3 regions of the Thalassotalea hakodatensis genome follow, and region 1 is predicted to be linked to each of the others. Evidence: riboswitches for the same ligand, from Rfam matches in the RefSeq annotation. Region 1 holds a riboswitch; each other region holds the start of a gene.
What was found. A riboswitch is a leader RNA that binds a small molecule or an ion and turns the genes downstream of it on or off. The one in region 1 is predicted to bind cyclic di-GMP.

Region 2: another riboswitch for cyclic di-GMP. It lies ahead of QUE72_RS18450 (diguanylate cyclase domain-containing protein); the one in region 1 lies ahead of QUE72_RS07905 (DUF3718 domain-containing protein).
Region 3: another riboswitch for cyclic di-GMP. It lies ahead of QUE72_RS11495 (hypothetical protein); the one in region 1 lies ahead of QUE72_RS07905 (DUF3718 domain-containing protein).

Annotation. Positions count from the first base shown of each region.
Region 1 covers NZ_AP027365.1:1,801,360-1,809,587, reverse strand. Annotated here, with positions in the region: gene QUE72_RS07930 (enoyl-CoA hydratase/isomerase family protein) at 1-331, shown strand, start outside; gene QUE72_RS07925 (acetyl/propionyl/methylcrotonyl-CoA carboxylase subunit alpha) at 351-2,381, shown strand; gene QUE72_RS07920 (hydroxymethylglutaryl-CoA lyase) at 2,381-3,286, shown strand; gene QUE72_RS07915 (CoA transferase subunit A) at 3,364-4,065, shown strand; gene QUE72_RS07910 (3-oxoacid CoA-transferase subunit B) at 4,075-4,734, shown strand; cyclic di-GMP riboswitch class I at 4,959-5,049, shown strand; gene QUE72_RS07905 (DUF3718 domain-containing protein) at 5,115-5,474, shown strand; gene QUE72_RS07900 (patatin-like phospholipase family protein) at 5,953-7,104, shown strand; gene QUE72_RS07895 (monovalent cation:proton antiporter family protein) at 7,488-8,228, opposite strand, start outside.
Region 2 covers NZ_AP027365.1:4,164,546-4,172,773, reverse strand. Annotated here, with positions in the region: gene QUE72_RS18485 (YfiR/HmsC family protein) at 1-702, shown strand, start outside; gene rarD (EamA family transporter RarD) at 699-1,586, opposite strand; gene QUE72_RS18475 (thioesterase family protein) at 1,755-2,210, opposite strand; gene recQ (DNA helicase RecQ) at 2,334-4,148, shown strand; gene QUE72_RS18465 (c-type cytochrome) at 4,188-4,487, opposite strand; gene QUE72_RS18460 (DUF3630 family protein) at 4,616-4,945, shown strand; gene QUE72_RS18455 (DUF523 domain-containing protein) at 4,945-5,421, shown strand; gene QUE72_RS18450 (diguanylate cyclase domain-containing protein) at 5,414-6,424, opposite strand; cyclic di-GMP riboswitch class I at 6,846-6,928, opposite strand; gene QUE72_RS18445 (tetratricopeptide repeat protein) at 7,089-8,228, shown strand, end outside.
Region 3 covers NZ_AP027365.1:2,609,552-2,617,779, forward strand. Annotated here, with positions in the region: gene QUE72_RS11480 (M14 family metallopeptidase) at 1-3, opposite strand, end outside; gene QUE72_RS11485 (c-type cytochrome) at 209-1,294, shown strand; gene QUE72_RS11490 (aldo/keto reductase) at 1,324-2,376, shown strand; gene QUE72_RS11495 (hypothetical protein) at 2,473-3,654, opposite strand; cyclic di-GMP riboswitch class I at 3,744-3,826, opposite strand; gene QUE72_RS11500 (collagenase) at 4,093-6,435, shown strand; gene QUE72_RS11505 (cohesin domain-containing protein) at 6,451-7,005, shown strand; gene ppc (phosphoenolpyruvate carboxylase) at 7,434-8,228, shown strand, end outside.

The DNA.
Region 1 (8,228 bases):
TAGGCGATACTTTCAAACCGCAGAAAGGTTTTTTGCTGAAAAAGCAAATCAACTAGGGTTAGTTGATGAAGTCGTCGATCTTGAAGCGCTCGATAACACTGTAAATGATATGGTTTCAACACTTTTAGCGAATGGCCCAGAAGCGATTCAACAAGCAAAACAACTCGCCTTAGATGTCGCTTTTCAAGACATTGACAATAAATTATTAGGTATTACCAGTGAGCGTATCGCCGCTATTCGTGTTTCCGATCAGGGTCAAGAAGGGTTAAATGCTTTTTTTGAAAAGCGTCAGCCACAATGGCAAAAAGTAGATAAGAATGAAGGACAATAACATGCAACATGCTTCAACAATGTTCACTAAGATACTCATTGCTAACCGTGGTGAAATAGCTTGTAGAGTGATTAAAACAGCCCGTAAAATGGGCATTGCTACGGTGGCGGTGTATTCTGACGCTGATGCTAATGCTTTACATGTGAGTATGGCAGATGAAGCTGTTTATCTTGGCCCCTCTCCCTCTCGTGAGAGTTATTTATTATCAGAAAAAGTGATTGCGGCAGCAAAACGTACAGGTGCACAGGCAATACACCCTGGCTATGGTTTTCTCTCTGAAAATGCAGAATTTTGTCGTTTATGTGAACAGGAAAATATTACCTTTATTGGCCCACCAGTTGGCGCTATTGAAGCCATGGGCTCTAAATCTGCCGCGAAAACAATCATGGAAAAAGCACGAGTTCCACTCGTACCAGGTTACCATGGTGATGATCAAACGGAAGCAGTCATTAAAAATGCGGCTGATGACATGGGTTATCCTGTCTTGCTAAAAGCAACTGCTGGCGGTGGTGGTAAAGGTATGCGCCAGGTGTGGAGCGAAGAAGACTTTGCCGAAGGTTTTGCTGCAGCAAAACGCGAAGCAAAATCATCTTTTGGTGACGACACGATGTTAGTGGAAAAATACTTAACACAACCCCGCCATGTTGAAATACAAGTCTTTTGTGATAATCATGACAATGCAGTTTATCTGTTCGAACGTGATTGTTCAGTGCAACGCCGACATCAAAAAGTGATCGAAGAAGCACCTGCATTCAACTTATCGCAAACGTTACGTGAAAAAATGGGTGAAGCTGCAATAAAGTCAGCTAAAGCAATTGGTTACCGAGGGGCAGGTACTGTTGAATTCTTACTTGATCAAGACGGTTCCTTCTATTTTATGGAAATGAATACTCGTTTACAGGTTGAACACCCTGTTACAGAGTTAATTACCAGACAAGATCTAGTTGAATGGCAGCTACGTGTCGCAGCTGATGAAGCCTTACCAAAAACACAAGACCAACTTGAGATCCACGGACATGCTTTTGAAGCACGTATTTACGCTGAAGATGCCAATAATGACTTTTTACCAGCCACTGGCAATTTAAGCTTTCTACGTACGCCACAAGAAAGCAAATATGTTCGAGTGGATACCGGCGTACGCCAAGGAGATGAAGTCAGTGTTTTTTATGATCCAATGATAGCTAAACTTATTGTTTGGGATGAAAATCGTGACAAAGCACTACAACGTTTAACGAAAGCACTGACAGAATACCGTATTAATGGTGTGGTCACTAATCTCGATTTCCTATATAACTTAGCAACTTGCCAAGCGTTCATAAACCGCAATATTGATACTGGTTTTATCGAAAAACATCACGATGATATTTTTCACGATACCGAGCAAGCACTAACCAACGAATTACCAATGGCTGCTCTGTATTTAGTGCTCTCTTTAGCTGAACGCTCTAAAACACACGCTAAAAGTACGACAGATCCTCACTCTCCTTGGAATCACACCAATGCTTGGCGACTTAATGAAGCCCACATTCATAAGCTAACATTAGCGCATAATGACACTCACTACCCCGTTATTGTTGAGCAAAAGCGAATGGGGAATCGACGCTACTACATAATCACTGTTGAGCATCATGCATTTCAAGGACGTACATTAGACTGTCAAGGAACAATAGTTGGTGATGAACTTTCTACCAGTATTGACGGTTATCGCAGTCAAGCAACGATAAGTCGTGAAGGCGATAATATCAGTTTATATAGATCAAATGGCGTGTTTAATTTTACTTATATACGCCCTGATTGTGGGTTAAGTAACGCTGAAGATAATGCAAACGGCTTAACTGCGCCTATGAACGGAACCATGGTCAGCGTATTAATTAATCAAGGAGATACGGTTACGAAAGATCAACCATTAATGATCATGGAAGCAATGAAAATGGAGCATACTATTAAGGCACCTACAGATGGCATAATCGATACAGTTTATTATCAAACTGGCGATATGGTAGATGGCGGCGCTGAACTATTAGCGTTTACGCCCAAGGAGCAAGGCTGATGGCACTACCTAAATCAGTAAAAATTGTTGAAGTTGGCCCAAGAGACGGCTTACAAAATGAAAAAGAACTCGTTGCCGCAAAAGATAAAATACAGTTAATTAACAAACTGAGTAACGCCGGATTAAGCTATATCGAAGCTGCAAGCTTTGTGTCGCCTAAATGGGTACCACAAATGGCAACCTCTTCCGACGTAATGGCAGGTATAGAACGAAAAACAAACGTCACGTATGCGGCATTAACTCCTAATTTAAAAGGCTTTGAAGCAGCGCTTGCTGCAGGTGTTTCAGAAGTTGCTATTTTTGGTGCTGCTTCAGAAGCATTTAGCCAAAAAAATATTAATTGCTCAATAGATGAAAGCCTAGCGCGATTTGAACCTGTTATTCGTGCCGCAAAGCAACATGGCATACTTGTACGAGGTTATGTTTCTTGCGTAGTTGGTTGTCCTTACGATGGTTATATTGCACCAGATACAGTGGCTGAGGTTGCTGAAAAGTTATACAAAATGGGCTGCTATGAAGTTTCACTTGGTGACACAATTGGCGTAGGTACTGTAGCCAGTGTCAATAAAATGTTACAGGCAGTAAGCGCCCGAATCCCCGTAAAGCACCTTGCTGTTCACTTTCATGATACCTACGGTCAAGCGTTAACGAATATTTACGCCGCGTTACAACACGGCGTAAGTGTTGTCGACTCAGCCATTGCTGGCTTAGGCGGTTGCCCTTATGCTAAGGGTGCTTCAGGTAATGTAGCAACAGAAGACGTTGTTTATATGCTAAATGGCTTAGCGATAGAAACAGGGATTAACTTCGATACCTTACTTGAAGCAGGCTGGTATATCAGTAACAAACTCGGCAAGGCACCGGTTTCAAAAGTTTCAAATGCATTTTTAGCTAAATGCGAATAGCTTTACTTTTATAATCATTCAAATTTTAATGATCAACTGCAACACTCGTTGATCTTACATTTAGCAAGGAGTTAATCATGGCGGGTTTTGACAAAGTAGTGTCGAGCTATGAAGAAGCATTAGCAGGGCTAGAAGATAACATGACAGTTATTGCTGGCGGTTTTGGCTTATGCGGTATACCGGAAAATCTTATTACAGAGATCAAACGTAAAGGCACAAAAGGGTTAACCGTTGTTTCAAATAACTGCGGTGTTGATGATTTTGGTTTAGGGGTATTACTGCCTAATCGACAAATAAAAAAAATACTCGCTTCATATGTTGGCGAAAATGCTGAGTTTGAGCGACAAATGATGAGTGGTGAACTTGAAGTTATCTTAACTCCTCAAGGTACACTCGCTGAGAAAATGCGCGCAGGTGGCGCAGGTATTCCTGCATTTTATACCGCCACAGGTTATGGTACACCTGTGGCCGAAGGTAAAGAAGAACGTGAATTTGATGGTCGTCACTATATATTAGAAAAAGCCATTACCGGTGACTTTGCCATCGTAAAAGCATGGAAAGCAGACCGATACGGAAACCTTGTGTTTAGAAAAACCGCACGTAACTTCAACCCTATGGCTGCTACTGCAGGCAAAATAACCGTAGTTGAAGTAGAAGAAATCGTTGAGCCGGGTGAGTTAGCACCTGATGAAATTCACACCCCTGGCATTTACGTTAACCGTCTCATTAAAGGGACGTTTGAGAAACGCATCGAACAACGCACAATTAGAAGCGCATAAGGAGTTAACATGGCTTTATCTAGAGAACAAATTGCGCAACGCGTAGCACAAGAACTGCAAGATGGTTTTTACGTAAATCTTGGCATAGGCATTCCTACATTAGTCGCCAATTACGTACCCAATGGCATGGAAGTCATGTTGCAATCTGAAAATGGTTTACTTGGCATGGGTCAATTTCCTACTGAAGACGAAATAGACGCTGACTTAATCAATGCTGGTAAGCAAACAGTAACCACCGCTAAGGGAGCATCAATTTTTGATTCAGCAGAATCATTTGCTATGATCCGTGGTGGGCATGTTGACCTCACTGTATTAGGCGCTTTTGAAGTTGACGTTCAGGGCAATATTGCTTCATATATGATCCCTGGTAAGTTGATTAAAGGCATGGGTGGTGCAATGGACTTAGTTGCAGGTGCTGAAAACATTATTGTTACTATGACCCATGCGTCTAAGCACGGGGAATCTAAGTTACTCTCGCAATGTACCTTACCATTAACAGGTAAAGGCTGTATCAACAAAGTGCTAACTGATTTAGCCTTTATCGAAATCAAAGATAATAGCTTTCATCTGGTTGAACGTGCACCTGGTGTATCTGTAGAAGAGATTAAAGCGTTAACTGCTGGTGAACTTGTTATACCTGAAAATGTACCTGAGATGACATTTATATAACTTTTACCAATAAATTTATTAGTAAATATAATAAAAAAAGAGCTTTAATGCTCTTTTTTTATAAGAATTAGAAAGTCATATGTAATGTTTCCATATATCCTACAAGAGAAAGTTATATCTAACACATTGTAAAATATACATTTATAGTAAAAACTTAACATTCAACATACTTGCCAATTTCACAAGACTTGATTTTATCTTACAAATTAGTGATACTGAAATTGACAAAGAAAAGGCAAAACATGCGAAAACATGTTACGCAAAACCACCGGTCTAAGGATAATTTAATTTATCTATGACAGCGGAGTTACCGAGTTCAATTAGGTACGTCCTGTGGTTTTTTCTTTTAATAAACTCAACTTGAATTAAAGGTTATTAAAATGAAAAAATTATTACTAGTTTCAACTATTACAGCGTTAACAATGACGTCTATCGTTTCTGCTCCTAAAGCAGAAGCATCGAATATAGCTCAAAGCTTATGTGAGTATGTAGCTGCAGATGATAAGAAGCGTATGCGCTCATTTTTAAGAACGAATAAAATCAAAATCCGCAGAGTTTTTGATGGTATTCAATGTAATGGTCAAAACTTACTGGTATTTGCTTCTGCAAGAGGTGCGGTTGAAACAGGTTCTATGATAGTAAGTAAGCTACCAAAGAAAGTTGTTTCAGAGAACCTTGCAAATCTCCAGAGTGGATCGCAACCATTGATAGATGCCGCTAACGAACGCGTTAGCAGCTAAAATTATTTTTTAGTAGGCGTTATTTGTTAAATCAATAGCTTTACTAGTTTATAATTCTTCTGTCGACTTAAAAAAGCCAGCTAATGCTGGCTTTTTTTTCAACTCAACAAAAGTAGCCTTTACTTTTATAAGCCTTTTATTAATTTAAATGTTCGTGTTGGTTACCATTGTTTATACAGAACGATTTTTAAACCCAGCTAACATTATTTAACCTGAGCTCGGGATAAGAAGTTAGCGAATCAACAGAAACGGTAAGCTTTTTATTTATCACACTGTTCTAGCACGGAGTTTTTTCTTAGTGCAAGGAAAATTTGTGCGTCAATAACGTGTCTATTGCAAATACATTTAACGCAGTAATAAGGAAAAACAACGGCTAGAAAGTAAGTTGTTATCCCTAGCTCAAGTTATTTAACTTGGTAATCTTTAAAATAAACGATAAACTCTCGTTAATTGATAGAATAGATACCGTGATTAATTTGTGACGTACCGATCGCGCCAGCATGAAAAAAACGCATTAGTATTAACTGGGGGTGGTGCAAGAGCTGCCTATCAAGTTGGTGTGCTGTCTGCAATTTCAAAATTTTCCCCACGGCATCACCCTATCCCTTTTTCAATTATTTGCGGTACCTCTGCCGGAGCGATCAACTCAACCGGTTTAGCCTGTTATGCATCTTGCTTTCAACTTGGCGTTAAAAAACTTGAATGGGTATGGAAGAACTTAACAACAAGCAGGATATATCATAGTGACCCTGCTCGTGTATTTAGTCATATATACCGTGGTATATTAGCGAGCTTTCAAGCAGATTATGCAAACAAATCGGCGCACAGCTTACTTAACAATGCACCATTAAGAGCCTTACTAACAGATGTTGTTGACTTTCAGCGTATAGACAATAATCTATTAAAAGGACATTTACGCGCGCTTTCAGTCACTGCGTCTAGTTATAGTAGTGGTGATTCCATTAGTTTTTTTCAATCAAGTGAAACCATTTCTCCTTGGTTTCGAGCTAAACGAAAAGGCTTACCCTGTCAGATAAATAGTGATCATTTACTTGCTTCAGCAGCGATTCCACTATTGTTCCCGTCGATCAAACTTGGAAAAGAACATTTTGGTGACGGCTCTATTCATCAACTATCTCCGTTGAGCCCTGCAATACATTTAGGCGGTGAGAAGCTATTTATTATCGGTGTTGAACAACCGTCAGAACCATTACATCCTAAGGAAAACAATCCACATCCTCCAACAAGCGCGACCATCGCAGGTCATTTACTAGATGGCATTTTTTCAGACACTTTGCAAAGTGACTTAGAACGTCTCAAACGTGTAAATAAAACACTTTCGTTAATCCCAGAAGAAAAAAAAATAGCACAAGAAGGCTTAAAATCAATAGAGACATTAGTAATAAACCCAAGCCACGACTTCAATGCAATAGCAGTAGAGCATTATCATCAAATGCCAATATCAATTCGACTGCTTCTTAGGGCGATGGGCATCAGCAATGATCCTGAATCAAGTATCATTAGCTACCTGTTATTTGATCGCACCTATTGCCATCAACTCATTAAACTCGGCTTTCAAGATGCACTAGAGAACGAAACACGTATTCGTGAATTTTTATCGCTTAAATGAACGTAGTAAATCTTTCAAGCTAACGCAAATGCAGAGATATGGGGATTGAGCAAAAGAAACCTATTATACCAATTCGCATAAATATTCGGTCATTCAGCGAGAATTAAACGCTTTAGAGGCACGGCGTTGATTGCAGAGAATGGTTATTCAGGAGAACGTGCTCCTGCGTTCTCTAATAAGCTACATCCTTGTAGCGTCCTTGTTAAAATCAACAACACAGGCTATGAAGCGTTTAAACTCGCCCTTTGGGAGCGTGTTAGAGGCGCGATAATTGCGCAAAACGTGTTTGATGTAGAACAACTATACCTGCAAACGTTTCGCTTATTCTCCCACCTCTGACATCGCACTGAACTGACTTAATCTTTATGCGAGTTGGTATTACGCTAACCCCCTTCATGCATAAAACGTTCAACCCGCTCAACACGTCTTGGTTTGCCACGAATAATCAAGGTATCATCCGCTAACAAAATGGTATTTTCATCAGGCTGTTCGGTTTCAAAACCAGCTCTTCTCAATGCAACCACGGTTACGCGGCGTGTGGCTAAGTTCAAAGATTGTAAGGTTCGCCCTACCGCATAAGAATGGCCAGTTAAATTCACCGCATTAGCAAATTCTATACGGTCCATAGCATCAGGGCTCATATCTGTATGTTCCCCCTGAAAAAAGCCATGCAGATGACTGTAATGACTTTTCCTTTCCTTCTGTACTCGTTTAACGATATGCGAAAATGGCACGCCTGAAAGTGACAACACTTGTGAAACCAACATCAAGCTCCCTTCAAGGCTTTCAGGCACTACTTGATCTGCACCAGCAGCTTGTAATTTATCAAGCTGATCATCATTACGAGTTCGTACTAAAATAGGTACATTAGGTGATAAACTTCGTACTTTACGTATCACTTCTATCGACTGTTTATCTTCACCAAACGCGATGACGACAAGTTTAGCCGTCGACAACTTAGCCGCCTCTAACAATTCAGTTTGTCGGGACGAGCCAAATAACACATTTTCTCCCGCTTCACGCGCTTTTCGCGTACGTAAGGGGTCCATATCAATGGCAACAAAATCAATACCTTCTTGTTTTAAAAACCGACTAACCGTTTGACCGATACGACCAAAACCACA
Region 2 (8,228 bases), 1.9 Mb from region 1:
GTTGCTCACGAAATCAACACACCACTAGGTATTGCGTTAACCTCAACCAGTTCTGCATTAGAAAACACGCATGAAATTCAACAATATTTTGAATTAAACAATTTAACAAAGTCGCAGATGCGCAAATATTTTGATTCGATTGATCAGGCCTCAAGACTTAATATGTCGTCACTTAACAGAGTCATTGAATTATTAAATAACTTTAAGCAAGTAGCAGCAGATCAGGTAGTTGGCGAAGCGAGAGAAATTAATTTGGTCGACTATAGCCATGAAATAATGCAAACGCTATCAGCAGAAATGAAGCGAAATCATGTCACCTATGAAATCAATGGCCCTGAAAACATTGATATAAAAACAATCCCTGGAGCCCTAGCTCAAGTGTTCACTAATTTAGTCACCAATTCAATTAAGCATGGGTTTGAAAATAGAGCCTCAGGGAAAATAACCTTAAACCTAAGCGTGCAAGGAAGTTGGGTTACGATAGTATATAAAGATAATGGCGAGGGTATGGAACCCGAGGTGTTACTTAATATTTTTGAACCATTTTATACCACAAAAAGAAATAGTGGCGGCACCGGTCTAGGTATGAATATTGTTTATAATATCATTAAACAGCAATTACACGGTGATATTACGATTGAAAGCACCCCAAGTGAAGGTGCACTGTTCAATATAACCATACCAACATCAATTGACCGTTAGCAAACGTTATGTCGATATTTGTATGTGTCGATGCAATAAATAATCAGTGCTAACCAAATAAAACCAAACGTGAGTAATTTCTCATGGCTCACTTGTTCTTGATAGAAAAAGACAGCTAATAAAAACATGATACTTGGCCCAATATATTGGAAAAAGCCAATAGTAGATAGCGTTAGCCGTTTTGCCGCCGCGGTGAAGCATAGCAGTGGCGCGGTAGTTACAATGCCTGTTACGATCAGAAAAGTGTTTAGTGTTATGGTGTTGTTAATCATGTTGCTGGTGCTGGTTTCAACAAAAAATAACCAATAACAAATAGCTATAGGCATCATGATGAATGATTCGATAAGCAGACCGACAATAGAGTCAACGTGTATCTTTTTTCGTAATAAACCATAAATGGCGAATGAAATTGCTAAAGTGAGTGAAATAATCGGTAACGTGCCTAGCGTAAACAATTGAATTAACACGCCTAAAATAGCTAAAGCAACAGCAAATATTTGCCATTTTCGTAACCTTTCACCTAAAAATAGCATGCCAAAAGCAACATTAATTAGTGGGTTGATATAGTAACCTAGGCTTGCATCAAGAATGTGATTGTTGTTTATGGCCCAAATGAACACAAACCAATTGAAGGCTAAAAAGCATGCGCTTAGTGCAAGTTTCCCTATAGTGCTTGGTGATTTAAATAAAGTAGAAGCTATACGTCGTTTTGGAGTGAGCAGTACAAAGCTTAGTAAAAGTAAGCATGACCACAGAATACGATGCACCATAATTTCATCAGCAGGCACATGCTCAATGAGTTTAAAATAGATAGGGGCTAAACCCCATAACACATAGGCAGCTACGGCATTAATAACGCCTAATTTTTGTTCTTGCTGAGTCATGGTATATGCGCTGATTAAATATATATTTTATCATGACTTATGCTAAGTTAATTAATTATTTAATTAGGCGCTTCACTTATTTATCGGGAACAATCCCATCAAAAAGTGTAGTTTTGTACAATTACCAAATATAATGTTGAAAAGGTGTACAGCAAAGTTCAATACGGCCTAGCCAACCATATAGGTACCCGTGCCGAATGCGATATGCACTCCCTCTTCGTTATGTAGCTCCATTCTTGCTACTGCTACCTTACTGCCGCTGCGAATAATACGAGCGGTCGCTACAAACGCTTGACCACGGCCTGGGCGCAAAAAGTCAGTGCGTAAATCAATAGTGCCTAATTTAGATAAACTTCGTGCAATATTGGCTTCCGACGTATCATCAAGATGCTCAATGATGTTAGCTGCTGCAACAATACCGCCAGCGAGATCTAAGGCAGAAGCTGTTACGCCACCGTGTAATATTTTCTGCATTGGATTACCAATAAGTTTATCTTGCCATTGAAAGCGTATTTCTGAGGTTTGAGTATCGAAAGTTATGATCTCTAACCCTAGCAATTGATTAAAAGGCATGCCATTGTTCCAAAAGTGGGCAATTTGTTTAAAAACGTCGGCTTGATTCATAATGTCTGGTCGGATGAGAGTGATAAGGTAAAGTGTGCACCGTTTTTAGTGAAAAAGAAAGTTTTCTTCTTGAGGTGATAATCGGGTAAAATATGCCTTTCATTTATTTCAGAAGATTTTCCATTGAGTGATCTATCAGTAGCTGAACCGTTAAATACTTTGCAACAAAATTTGCAAGAAATTTTTGGTTATTCTGAATTTAGAGCAGGTCAGCAGCACGTTGTAGAGCAAATTATTTCAGGCAGAGATTGTTTGGTGTTAATGCCTACTGGTGGTGGTAAGTCTTTGTGTTATCAATTACCCGCAACCTTGCTAAAGGGTATAACGATTGTTGTTTCTCCGCTGATTGCCTTGATGAAAGATCAGGTTGATAGCTTGAATAGGCAAGGTATTCCTGCTGCCTATGTTAATTCGTCATTGTCGAATGAACAAATACAAGACACTTTTAGCCGGCTCGCGAGTGGGAAATTAACCCTGCTATATGTTGCGCCAGAGCGATTAACACAGCATTATTTTTTACAAGGATTGCATAACTTACCGATTCGTTTATTTGCCATTGATGAAGCACATTGCATTTCACAATGGGGTCATGACTTTAGACCTGCATATACGCGACTATCGATATTAAAAGCGCAATTTCCTGCGATTCCTGTGGTGGCATTAACTGCAACCGCTGACGTGACAACTAGGAAAGATATTTTACAACAGCTAAATTTGCATGATCCTTATATTCAATTAGACAGCTTTGATCGGCCGAATATACGACTAACCATGGCAGAGAAATATCGAGGCGCCACGCAAGTGATAAGTTACATCAAAAAGCGTGGACAAGATGCGGGCATTATTTATTGTAGCAGTCGTTGGCAAGTAGAAAAATTAAGCGAAACCTTGGCAAAAGCAGGTATAAATTGTGCCGCTTATCATGCAGGAATGGAGCATAGTATTCGTGCAGTAGTACAAGATGGTTTCGCTAAAGATAATATTCAAGTGGTGGTGGCAACCGTTGCTTTTGGTTTAGGTATTAACAAGCCGAATATCCGCTTTGTTATTCATTTTGAACCACCAAGAACCCTAGAAGCCTACTATCAAGAAATTGGTCGGGCAGGACGAGACGGCCTTAATGCAGAGGCGCTATATTTACACGATGAAAAAGATGTTTCGCGTATCCAAAAGCGCATACAAGAAACGGAAAACGAACATAAGCGTAACGTAGAGTTATTAAGATTTGCCTCGGTAAATGATTTTGTTGAATCTCAAACGTGTCGTCGGCAGTTAGTACTGAATTATTTTGCGGAATTTACCACATCAGGTTGTGGCAATTGTGACATTTGCTTAGACCCACCAAGTCAATTTGATGGCTTGAAGGTTGCTCAAATGGTGTTATCGTGCGTATATCGTAGTAATCAACAACATAATGCAAATTATATTATTGATGTATTACGTGGCCAGTTAACAGAAGTCATTGCTCAGGCACAGCATCAACAATTATCAACGTTTGGTATTGGTCGAGATAAAACACCAGGGTATTGGTACGCGATTATTCGCCAATTGATACATTTAGGCTACTTACAACAAGATATAGCGAACCATTCAGCGCTGATGTTAACGCAAGCCTCTCGTTCGGTTTTAACCGGTGAGCAAGCCTTGAGTTTAGCAACGCCTAGATTACAAAAAGCCAGTTATTGGCGGCAGGATAAACAATCTGGGCAATATGACCGTGTATTATTTGCCAAGCTGCGTGAGTTGCGAAAAACCTTGGCAGACAGCGAAGACATACCGCCTTATATTGTGTTTAATGATGCGACGTTGTCGGAATTAGCGCGCTTTAAACCGAAAACACCGACAGAAATGCTCAATATCTCAGGGATAGGTCAAACAAAGTTAGCACGTTATGGTGCGCCGTTTTTAAGTGTAATAAATGAAGTAATCGATAAGTAAGGTAAGAAAAAGCGCTCATGGAGCGCTTTTAAAGAGAAATTATTTTAAACTCGCGTAATAAGCCGCTAAGTTTTTCATATCTTCATCAGTTAAAGGCATTGCCATACCTGTCATCATCGGATCTTTACGGGCACCTGATTTAAAGTCTTTTAATTGCTTATAAAGGTACTGTTCTTGTTGCCCTGCTAAATTAGGGTACATTGGCGTTGTAGATATGCCCGTTGCACCATGGCAAACGCCACAGGTTGCTGCTTTTTCTTTACCTTTGGCGATATCGCCTGCGAAAACCGGAGATGCCATCATCACAGTAGCAGCAATTGCTAACGTAAATATTTTCATGCCTATATCTCTCTATCTTTGATTAGAAAATTTAATTGCCTAGCCAGATTATATGAAAAAACAGCATAGCTGTCTCAGATTTTTTTGTATTATATGCAATAGATCAATATTTCCTAGAGGTAAATCAATTGTCTTGGTTTTTTAATAAAATAAAGTGGCAGCAACAAAATGATGTTATAAGCATTGATACTGAAAAAGTTGAGTCGTTATCACCTTTTACTTGGGAACAAGAAGACATTCCCGAAATATTTTCAGAAATATCGAGCGGCAATGAACAATTAACACTAAAAAGTACACACGTAGGCGCTGATCGTGTTAGTTATGAAGTCTGTTGGTTTGATTCGGTGTATTGGTTGCATTTTGAATGTTACAGTCAATCTATTTGGTTCGAGGCACTTGATTCAACAGCAATGAAAAATATTAACCCCTTATATGATTATTTAACAGGTAATGCATAATGGAAAAAATTCTTGTCAGTGCATGTTTAATGGGAGATCTGGTTAGATACGATGGTGGACATCAGCAGTTAGTCAATAAAACGTTCAAACAATGGCAGCATGAAGGTAGGCTAGTGAAGGTGTGCCCTGAAGTGGCGGGCGGGTTATCAACACCTAGAGCGCCGGCTGAAAGAGTGTTAAAGGACAATTTAGTAATAGATGTATCAGGAAAAGATGTGACTCACGCTTTTACCCGAGGGGCAAATATCGCGCTGTCGATTTGTCTTGAGCAACAGATTAAATACGCCTTATTAAAAGAATCTAGCCCTTCTTGCGGAAGCAATAGCATTTATGACGGGCGGTTTACTGGTAGCAAAATATCAGGGATGGGTTTAACGACCGAGCTACTACGACAACATGACATCGAAGTTTATAGTGAAAATACGGTGTTATTATTAGCTGAAAAGCTAACACGTAATGAAAAAAAGTTTAGCTAGCAACAGTAATTTTGTTACTGCTATGGCGCTGCATATCGACTACTAAAGTACGTGTATAATTAAGTACCGTATCGATATTCTGCGATAAGGTAAAATCATTTACTCCCATTGAGATCGTCATATGGGGCAACCTGACACCAGATTTGCTACTTACGAAGCGAAGCTTTTCAACACCTTGGCGTATTTTTTCGGCAATTTCACTGGCAATATTACGTTCTACTTCGGGTAATAAAATTAAAAACTCATCATGACCGGAACGTACAGGCAAACCGCTATCACCTACATAACTTCCAATTTTGTTGGCTATTTTTGACAATAATACATCGCTTATTAAACCGCCAAACTTTTCGCTTACTAAAGATAGCTTATCAACATTAACAACAATAGCCGCCACTTGCTTGTTAGGGTCTTCAAGTGTCCATTGTTCTAAGTTTTTATTTAATGCCTTGCGATTATATAAACCCGTTAACGGATCGAGGTAAATATCTTTTTTTATCTCGGCCAGTTCAGCTTTTAATAACTGTGATTGCTTTTTAGATATTATCAGTTGGTTAGAAAGTTGCTGTTGCTTCTGACGAAAACTTTTTGACGCTTGTTCGATTTGTTGAATAGCGCCAGTAATGGCTTTTTGATTATTAGATTTCAGATTAACGATATTGTGATCAAGCTTTTTCAACAGAGTATTCGCGCAATTCATCGACTGTTGATTATTATTCGCTAAACTATCTACTAATTCATCGATGTCTGTAACAATTTCTTCCCTAAACGTACTTTGGCCTAAAATATATTGTTTATATAGCTCTTGAATAACATATTCGTCTAGCTTTTTGCCTAAGGATAAATGTTGTTTTATTTGTTGGTTTAACGTTGGGTTTTTACCAATAATATATTCATAACAGATGGCGTAATTTATTGGAGATGCAGGAAGATGCCATTGCTGCAACTGCTTTATAGTCAGTGTTGATGTTTGCTCTGCTTTTTTGATGGAATCATGGTATTGCAAAATTACCCATCCCCTCAGTAAATACGAAAAATAAATTGTTATTGTTATAAGTTCATTCTCTAGTAATTTATAAAAAAGTGCTAGCGTTAATCGCAAATAAATGGAAATAAATAATACCAATCCACCCAAAGGAGTGAATGCTTAGCGCTGCATGGACGATAGTAGAATAAACAAATTTATGTTGCCGATGAAGTTCTAAGTTGATCAAATCTTAAATTCAATTGGTATAAATTCTCGCTAAGCGATCACTTTCTTAGACGGAATGGCATTAATGTTGTTCATTGAGACTTCGGTGAATAAAAAATTTAAGCGTAAACGGTGTAGTAGGTTTAAGGGGACAAGGGAGCACGCAAAGCTAGTGCTAAAAAGAAAGATATAACATAGGAAAAGCCTCAATAGACAAGCCCCCACTATGTCTAAATTCGGTAGTTCCGCTGCCATAGGTTTCCCCGTAGACCGGTAACTTTGCGTCTCTAGCTTTCGCTAGATTTGCCCTTATCGAGCTTTAGTAGCTCAAGAGACATTATATTCATAGATTTTTTCTTGTAAACCATAAATATTGTTTATATGGTAAACTTTATTTGTTTTTTAAATTAAACCCTTGAAATAAAGGGAATTGAAAACTCATCCGATGATTTATAAATTGTTTTTCTACAGTGTATTTTTGTATGTTTTTAGCGCGTCTCTTCTGGCGGAAGATACAGCCAGTACAGAGATATTACAGAATATTGCTGACGTTAATCGTTTCTACGAGGGCGATAGAGAATCAATGCCTTATCAAAGTGTATTAACACTTTCTCAGCGTGTTATTAAGCAACGTCATTTGTACCATAATAACACGTTGGCAAAAGTGTTTACTTTACTTGCAGATGCAGCGACAAATACTGGCGATCTCGCAAAGTCATTACAATTTGCTCAAGATGGGGTCACGTTATTGGGCGTTGACCAACAAATAAATTTAAGGCTTTTACTAAAAGTTGCAGCAGGATATTACTACAAAGGTAAGTTTAATAGCGCCAAAGAAGTTGCTGAACGAGCGGTGTCACAGGCACAAGCACTTAACCATGTTGAGTTATTAATCAATGCGTTAAGTTATCGGGCGATGGCCAACGCGTTATTAGCTGAACATGATAATGCATTAACTGATATTGAACGCATTGAGCTGTTACTTGCTGAGCAACCTAGGTTGTCAGATCGTATTTCTTTAATTAATTTATTGGCTAACGCGCATTATTATTTGGGAGACGATAATACCGCTATTTCTTTATATAATAAGGTGTTAAAACTTAGGTTTGAGTTGAATAAAGTGGCTAACATTGATCAAACCTATTATCACTTAGCGCGTTCTTATTTATCATTGGGCATGTTAGACGATGCTTACAATGCCTTTTGGGAAGCCTTAACCTACGCCCAAAAGAAACAAGCCCCTATTCGTATTGCTTATGCTCAGTCGGGCTTAGGGAAAGTACATTTTTTACAAACAGATTATCAACAAGCGTTAAACTTATTTAATAAAGCTGAATTGGGTTTTCGTGGTTACAATTTAACGCAACCGTATTTAACCGTTTTATTAGATTTAGCAAGAGTGCATGAAACATTAAATAACAAGTCAGAAAGTTATAGGTATTTAACGAAAGCTCAACGTATTTCTGCTTCAACTGAACTGACGGAAAAGCAAATTGTGTTACATTTAATGGCGGCAAAAATGTACCGTGATCTTGGTCAATTCGATAAAGCCTTAGCTGCTTATTTTCAATATACTGAGCAGGAAAAAGTGTTTAAACATTACGGCGAAAAAAATGTA
Region 3 (8,228 bases), 810 kb from region 1:
CATAGGTTAATCTGTATTATTCGTGCGTTGGCAAGATTATACCGAAAGCCATGTATTATTCATCCCTCAGTTTATGTTAATCGAAATTTTCACTATGTTTTGTTACATCTATTCTCGATTAAACGCCGAGAGTTTACGATAAATTATACTTATATTGTATTGGATAGAGCGTTACACTAAAGCTATCTCTCGAAAGGATTTCTACGTTATGTATAAGCAAATACTGTTTCTTCTCACCCTCTCTACAATGTTGAGTAAGGTTATTATTGCTCAAGAGTATGAGACCATTGAACCACCAAGAAAATTAACAGCAAAACAAGCTGAAATAGCAGAGAAAAACTATCTTCAATATTGTGCTTTATGTCACGGTAAAGACAGACAAGGCCATGTGAACGACCATGCACCTTCATTAAAAAGCGCCAGTCTATTTCAGTCTGGTGTGCCTCATGCCATTTTAAGGCCAATGTCATATGGTCGAACTGGCACTCCAATGGGCGGCTATTTAGATGAGGTTGGTGGCCCTATGACATTAGAAGAAACATGGAACTTAACCTATTGGTTATTCGAAAAATCAGGCGTTGATCGGGTTAAATTGTCAACGAACCCTGTGCAAGGTGATATTAAAAAAGGCGAACGAGTCTATCAAAAAGAATGTTCAACTTGTCATGGCATCAACGGCGAAGGTATAACAGCTCCAGCTTTAGGAAATCCTTCAGCGCTAGCACACAACACCGATGAATTCATTCGTTATGCTATTCGACATGGTAGGAAAAATACCCCAATGAAAGCTTATCAAGGGATTTTACCAGAGCAATCAATTAACGATATTACCGCTTTTTTACGCAACAAAGCCAGTGGCTGGCAAGATAATAAGCCAGTATTAAAACAACTACCAACGCCTGCAGAATATGTGGTAAACCCTGAGGGTGAACACCCAAATTTCACGCTTAAAGATGATCAATATGTGATGGCTGAAGACCTATATAAAGCCTTAGAAAAAAAACAGAAAATGGTATTATTTGATACTCGTGTAACCTCGGTATGGCAAACCGCTCATATTAAAGGTTCCGTGCCATTACCTTATTATGCAGATCTTGATGCTATGATTGCAGACATCCCTACAGACGTTCAAATTGTTGCTTATTGTTCATGCCCGCGTGCTGCCGCTGATCATGTAGTCAATAAATTACGACATAAAGGTTTTACAAAAACAGCCGTTTTGTGGGAAGGTATTTTTGGTTGGATGCACCTTGGCTTCCCTGTCACTCGTGGTGATTTATCCACCCTTGATTAATCATGTAGATTATTGTTTTAGGAGTTTTTATGAAGTATGTTCGGTTAGGTAGTAGTTCATTAGAAGTATCAAATGTTTGTTTAGGTACCATGACATGGGGTAAACAAAATATACAACAAGACGCCAATGAACAACTAGACTACGCGCAATATCACGGAGTGAATTTTATCGACACCGCCGAAATGTACGCAGTACCACCTACCGCTGACACTTATGGTAAAACTGAACGTATTATTGGTCATTATTTACAAGCTAATCCTTCACGCCGAGAAAATTTAGTCATTGCTACAAAAGCGGCTGGCCCTGGACTTTCATACATACGGGGTGGCTCAGAGATAACACGGAAAGCGGTTATTCAAGCAGTTGATGATTCACTTAAGCGCTTAAGCACCGATCATATTGATCTATATCAGTTACATTGGCCGAATTACACCTCTCCTCACTTTGCTAAACATTGGCCAAATATGGTTGATTACACTGACGTGAACGCGACTGAAGAAATTGAGAAAATGCATGACATTCTGCAAGGGTTAGCCGACTGTGTTGCCGCAGGAAAAATTCGCTATTGCGGTTTATCAAATGATACACCTTGGGGAATAAATCAATATGTCAAACTAAGCGAGCAGCACAATTTACCGCGAGTTGTTTCAGTACAAAATGAATTTAATTTACTTCATACCAAAGATTGGCCGTATGTAATCGAAAACTGTATCCACGAAGATATTGCCTATTTACCTTGGTCACCATTAGCTTCTGGCGCGCTAACAGGTAAATACTTAAACGGAAGTAGACCAAAAGGTAGTAGATGGACCTTAATGCAAAGACATGGATTGTTTAGAGATACTGCGGCCGTTGAAAGCGCAGTTCAAAGCCTCAGCGATATTGCTAAGCAAATAAACCTTTCGCCAACTCAACTAGCGCTCGCGTGGGTAAATCAAGTAAAAGGGGTTACTTCAACCATTATTGGTGCAACCAGTATGGCGCAATTAGAAGAGAATATTGCTGCGTTCGAACTTTCATTAAATGAGACAACACTTAATCAGATAGATCAGTGGTTAAAAACCTACCCATCACCCTATTAGTGCTTTTATTAACACTGACTAACTACACCAGAGAAAAAGATAGGTCGAGATACCAATTACATCAAAAGCATACCTTGTTGTAATTGGTATATATTGTTATTTCGTTAACCTTCTACGTTTGTACATAAACAATCCGGTAATTAAAGCAAGTAACATTATCCCGAAAGAATGAGGCTCTGATATTTTCACTACTTCAATATTCATATCGGTGGGCTTCGGGCTATTATCATCTGAAAAATTTGGTGCTTGAACAAAACCCTTGTTCTGATTTACTGGATCTTGATTTCCATTTTCACCAGTAGAACTGCCACGGTTATTAAACGCACCTCCCGCATTGCCTTGATCTCCACCACCGTTACCTTGACCTTGTTGTTGCTCTTCACCGCCTATTGGCAAATTACCCAAGTTATTATCGGTCACAGAACCGTTATTTAGCTCTTCTTCGCCAGAGCCTCCCGTAGAGTTGGTATTTTCTTGACGAAACACTCGTTCAACAGCTTGTTTAGCCAGTAAGGCAGCTTTTTCTTTACCCAGCGAAATCAGAGCCAATGGAACAGCAGATTTTATTGGTTGTTCAATAAACGATTCTGCAATATTGTTACTGGCAAAAAACAGCGGTGTAGAAGCATTTGTTCGGTTAATCACTGGAATTAGCTGACCAGAAGCTGTGCCAGTAGCCAATGAGAACACCGGTGCATTATTTTGAGAAAACCCTGAAGCAATTGGCGTATTAGCAACAATGCCTGTACGACGAGCAAAGTTTCCTAAATAAGTATTACCGGCAATACCGGTAAGCCATTGTTTAGTTTCACCCACAATAACCCCGCCAAGATCCGCAGAAACAAATTGTGGTGCAGCATAAGTATCAATTGCCAACGTAGGCTTATTGACCACATTAATAGTTAATGAAAATTCAGTTGCCATTACATTAGCTGCGCTAACTACTCGAACCGTAACAGCAACATCTTCATCAACTTCATTGACATAAACAAAGAGTTCGTTCTGATTAAAAACACCTGTAACAGCATTATTATCGCTGATAACTTCAAAGATACGACCTTGTTGATTCAAGTCATCAATCGGAATAGAAAACATCGAATTTTCATGGGCAAGTACACTATTGTTAGCCATACCAAGCAATGAAAAATGTGCATTATCACTGGTAAAACCGGTCGCTTTATTTTGAAAGTCATAAATATTTGCTGTTGAAACACTGCTCAATCCCAGTAATGCAGCAAAACTTAACACTTTAGCTTGTTGAATAAGTTGATAATTCAAGTGATGATCCTCGTTTGTATATAATTTACAAAAACTATTAACGTCAAAATGTAATGATGACAACAGACAAGGATTGGGTAAGCTCAATTCTCTGCAACCCCGCTACCATAGTATTTACCTTAGGTCGGAAGCTTTGCGTATATGGGTTTCACCATACTTGCCTTTTACAAATATCGAATTAATAGTAATCTTTAATACGTTTTGCGTCAACAAAACGATCGTTTTGTTTAAAAAACCATCAAACAACTTTCACATTAAAATGTATATTATCCATTTAATTAATTGATTAAAAAGATAAAAACTTTAATTCATTTTCTACACCTTATAACAATGCATTAACGCTATTAACAAATCATTGATAATTATATTTTATACAATATACTTACAGCTGTATTTTATATACAAATTATAATAACGATGATAAAAAAAGGAAACAACGTGAAAACTCCACAACAGATACTCTGTGCTGGTTTAGCTGTTAGCGCCTGTTTAAGTTATACAGCATTTGCTAATGAACAAATCACACCAAATATACTTTCTAAAACTTCAGCAAAGCCTTTGCTAACATCACATGCAGCAAAACAGTTACAAGATAGTAAACAACAAGATATCAGCCCCCCTAGGCAAATATCACCAAAACAATTCGAACTATTACTACAGACAAAACAAACACTAAACGATCATTATCGCTCTGATCCAAAAACGCTTAATCGCTCAATGCGCTCTCCGATTAAAGCAATGCAAAGTAGCGGTTGTACCAATGCCAATGAATTACAATCATTATCAGATGGTGCTCTAGTGAATGCCGTAGTTAATGGTGATTTAACTTCATGTCTTTATGGATTATTTGACGCTAACCTAGTTGGCACATCTGTATTCTCAGATCAAAGCTTACAAACCATTGCTGATGCCATAACAGATCTACTTTCTACTGGTTATGACGGAACTGACACCACAAAGGCTGCTCAATTAGAAAAATTAGTCATTTACTTACGTGCTATGTTCTGGGCTGAGTGGGGCACAAATAGAGTATTCGATAGTCAGTTTACCAATACGCTTGAGCAAGCATTTAACCTATACATTTCAGGTGAAAACTTTGTTAATTATAACGGCGAAGCAACCAGAGATTTTATGGTCAGATATGAGATGCTCATTTTATTACGTAGCTCTGGTACTAATAACCTACCCTATTTAACGCGATTAACAGAAAGCTTACTTGGCTATGCTTCAACCGTAAACCGTGCTGATGATTGGGGTGTTTATTATGAAGAAAATGGTGTTACCCAGATCTTGACACATTTATTTAATACCTCGAGTGAAGATGCCAGCGCATTAGAACAATTAGTACAAAATCAACCTGAGTTACTTACCAATTTATCTTCTTTTGTATTAAACGAAGGTCAATGGCTTGTTGGTCACACACGGGAATATCAATGGGGTGATAGTGTTAATGAACTCGCCCGCTTTTTAAAATTTGGCGGCACGATTGCCGATACCGTTAGACCCGCCATTATCACCATACTAAATAACTACGATTACCAAGGCGCGGGTAGTATGGGTTGGTTAAAGGCACAAACGGCTGTGATAGCATATGATTCACAGAACTGTGATCTCTATGGCAATGCCTGTAGCTTCGATTTAGAAGCAACGATTTTATCTGGCAGCCACACCTGTAGCACAACCCTGAAGCTTCGTTATCAAGAACCTATTGATGAAGTAAACCGCGATCAAATTTGTGTGCAACTTGCCGAACAAGAAACAGCTTTTCATCAAATGTTTCAAACGGCTAAAGATACACCAGTAAGCAATGATCATAATACTGATTTAGAAGTTGTTATTTTTAGTTCATACACTGATTATGACAATTACGCAGGAACCTTCTTCGGAATCAGTACTGATAATGGCGGTATGTATTTAGAAGGTGAGCCTGCTACGCCAGGTAATCAAGCACGCTTTATTGCCCACCAAGCAACCTGGCTACCAACGTTTCAAGTGTGGAATTTACAACATGAATACGTGCATTACCTTGATGGAAGGTTCAACCTGTGGGGCAGCTTTTCAGATCAAGCTGATAACAGTGTTTGGTGGAGTGAAGGGTTAGCTGAGTATCTTTCTCAACCTAACAACAACAGCAATGCACTAGCCGCTGCTGCAAATAAAACCTACGCGTTAAGTGAGCTATTTCAAACCACTTATGCCAATGGCAATACTGAGAGAATTTATCATTGGGGCTATTTAGCAACACGCTTTATGATGGAACAAAATCGTGCTGATATTGATAACACATTGTTACCTACGTTTCGTGCAGCCAAATATGTAGTTTCAACTGCTGAATGTGCATTTGATTGGGGTTGGAAATCGAAAACAGAAGCCATCGAAAATAATTGGTACTGGGCCTATGACGACAGTGAATGGGCAAGCGGCAGTTGGGTTTGGACTTGCGGCCAACCAAATGAAGAACAACCTGAGCTACCTAACTTCACACCTTATCAAGACATTATTACCACTTGGGGCGTTAATTTCGATGCACAATTTAACGAGTGGTTAGACTGTATTATTGCTGGCAATGGCGAATGCCAAGCCGTAGAAAATAACCCTGCTGATATCGACGGAAATCAACAAGTGGACAGCCGAGATATTGCAGCTTTCAGTCGTATGTTGCGCCAACAAGGCAGTTTATCACTTGAATATGACTTTAACCAAGACGGTATCGTTGATAGACGAGACATTCGCAGCATGATGTCATTATGTGACCAAGCTCGCTGTACAATTGTCCAATAACCAAAGGAAAACACTATGAAATCATTTATTATTAGCTTGCTTACGCTCTTCACGTTAAATTGCCACGCAACCCTTATAGAACTTAAATTAGATCAAACATCGTATCAACAAGGTGATACCGTCACCGCAACGATTGTCGCTAAAAACTTTCCTTATACCTTAGGCGGGTTTGCAGGAGAAATGAACTTTGATGACAATGCATTAGCGTTAACAAGTTGGCAATTTGGTCAAGGCTTTGATGATGGCTTCGGCAGCTACTCTCATGCTGATGACAGTATAGATGGTTCACTTTATCTTGAAGATTATGCTGATTTATTTGCAGATGAACCCACCATCACAGCCATACAAGGTAATGAATTTGTACTTGCTACTATCGCATTCACAGCAGTAGGTTCAGGCCAACAAACTTTGTCATTGCTTAATGGTTTTGAAGTACTTAGTTTTGATAATACGATGTTAGATCAACTACAAGGCATGGCTATTACTTTTGATGTTACTTCGGTACCAACGCCCGCAAGTATTGCCCTGTTTAGTTTAGCACTGCTATTACTTCACAGAGTTAAACGTTAACTGTTCAGCGTAACGTTTATTTTTTCACTTGGTTTGTTACTCCTTAACAGGCCAAGTGAATATGTTTAATATGCATCAAACTGTTATCATTATTTTTCTGAACAACAATAACCTTACAGATTAATTTAACATTTTACTTTGTTTACACGTCAATTATTTGCTCATTCAATAAGTATTAGTCTACTTTTAACCAAGTTGGTTTAACGCATCAAATCACTATCTGGTTCAATTATCAGCAATAATTAGGATAGTTACCATAACGCTTTTAACGCCCAAAATGACGTAATTAAACACCACTTTTGGCTTTTTTATTTATACCAACTTTCAAAATAAACACAATTTATCAATATTTCGTTGGATTAATCAGGTTTTTTGCGTAAAGTAGAGAAATACAATTTGTTGTAATAAAATTACATTTAGGTGTTGATATGCTAGAAACAATTTCCAATAACGTTAGAAAACTAGGGGAAGCGCTCGGCCAAACCATCGCTAATGATAAAGGGCAGCAATGGGTTGATGACATTGAAGCTATTCGCCATCTATCAAAAGAAGTGTCTAACGGCAATGAACAAGCGTTAACCGAACTACAAGAAAAGTTTCGCGGGTATGACGCTGATGAACTTATTGTACATGCAAGAGCATTTAGTCAATTTCTTAACTTAGCTAATATTGCAGAGCAACAATACACCGCAAGTGACAAAGGCCTCGCAGAGCTCGACTTGCCACACCCACTCGACGACTTAAAAGAAAAGTTGAGCGATAAACCAGCACATATTATTGAAAAAGCAATTTCACAATTAGAAATTGAATTGGTGTTAACAGCTCACCCTACCGAAGTTAACCGTCGTACTTTTATTCATAAATATCATGAAATTGCTCAAGCACTCGACAATAATGAGAATGAACTAGGTGAACGCATTAATGAACTGATTGAACAAGCTTGGCATACACAAGAAATACGTAATAACCGCCCTTCTCCATTAGATGAATCGCGCTGGGGATTGAACACCATCAGCGATAGTTTGTGGCATGCTGTTCCTGATTTTGTTCGTGAACTAGACCAATTTAGCCAAGAAAAAGTAGGCAAGCCGTTACCTGAAACATGCGTGCCTTTAACGATGGCTAGCTGGATGGCAGGTGATCGTGACGGCAACCCGTTTGTTACCGCAAAATTAAGTGAGCAAGCTATTCTACAGGCAAGGTTAATGGCTGCTCAATTATAC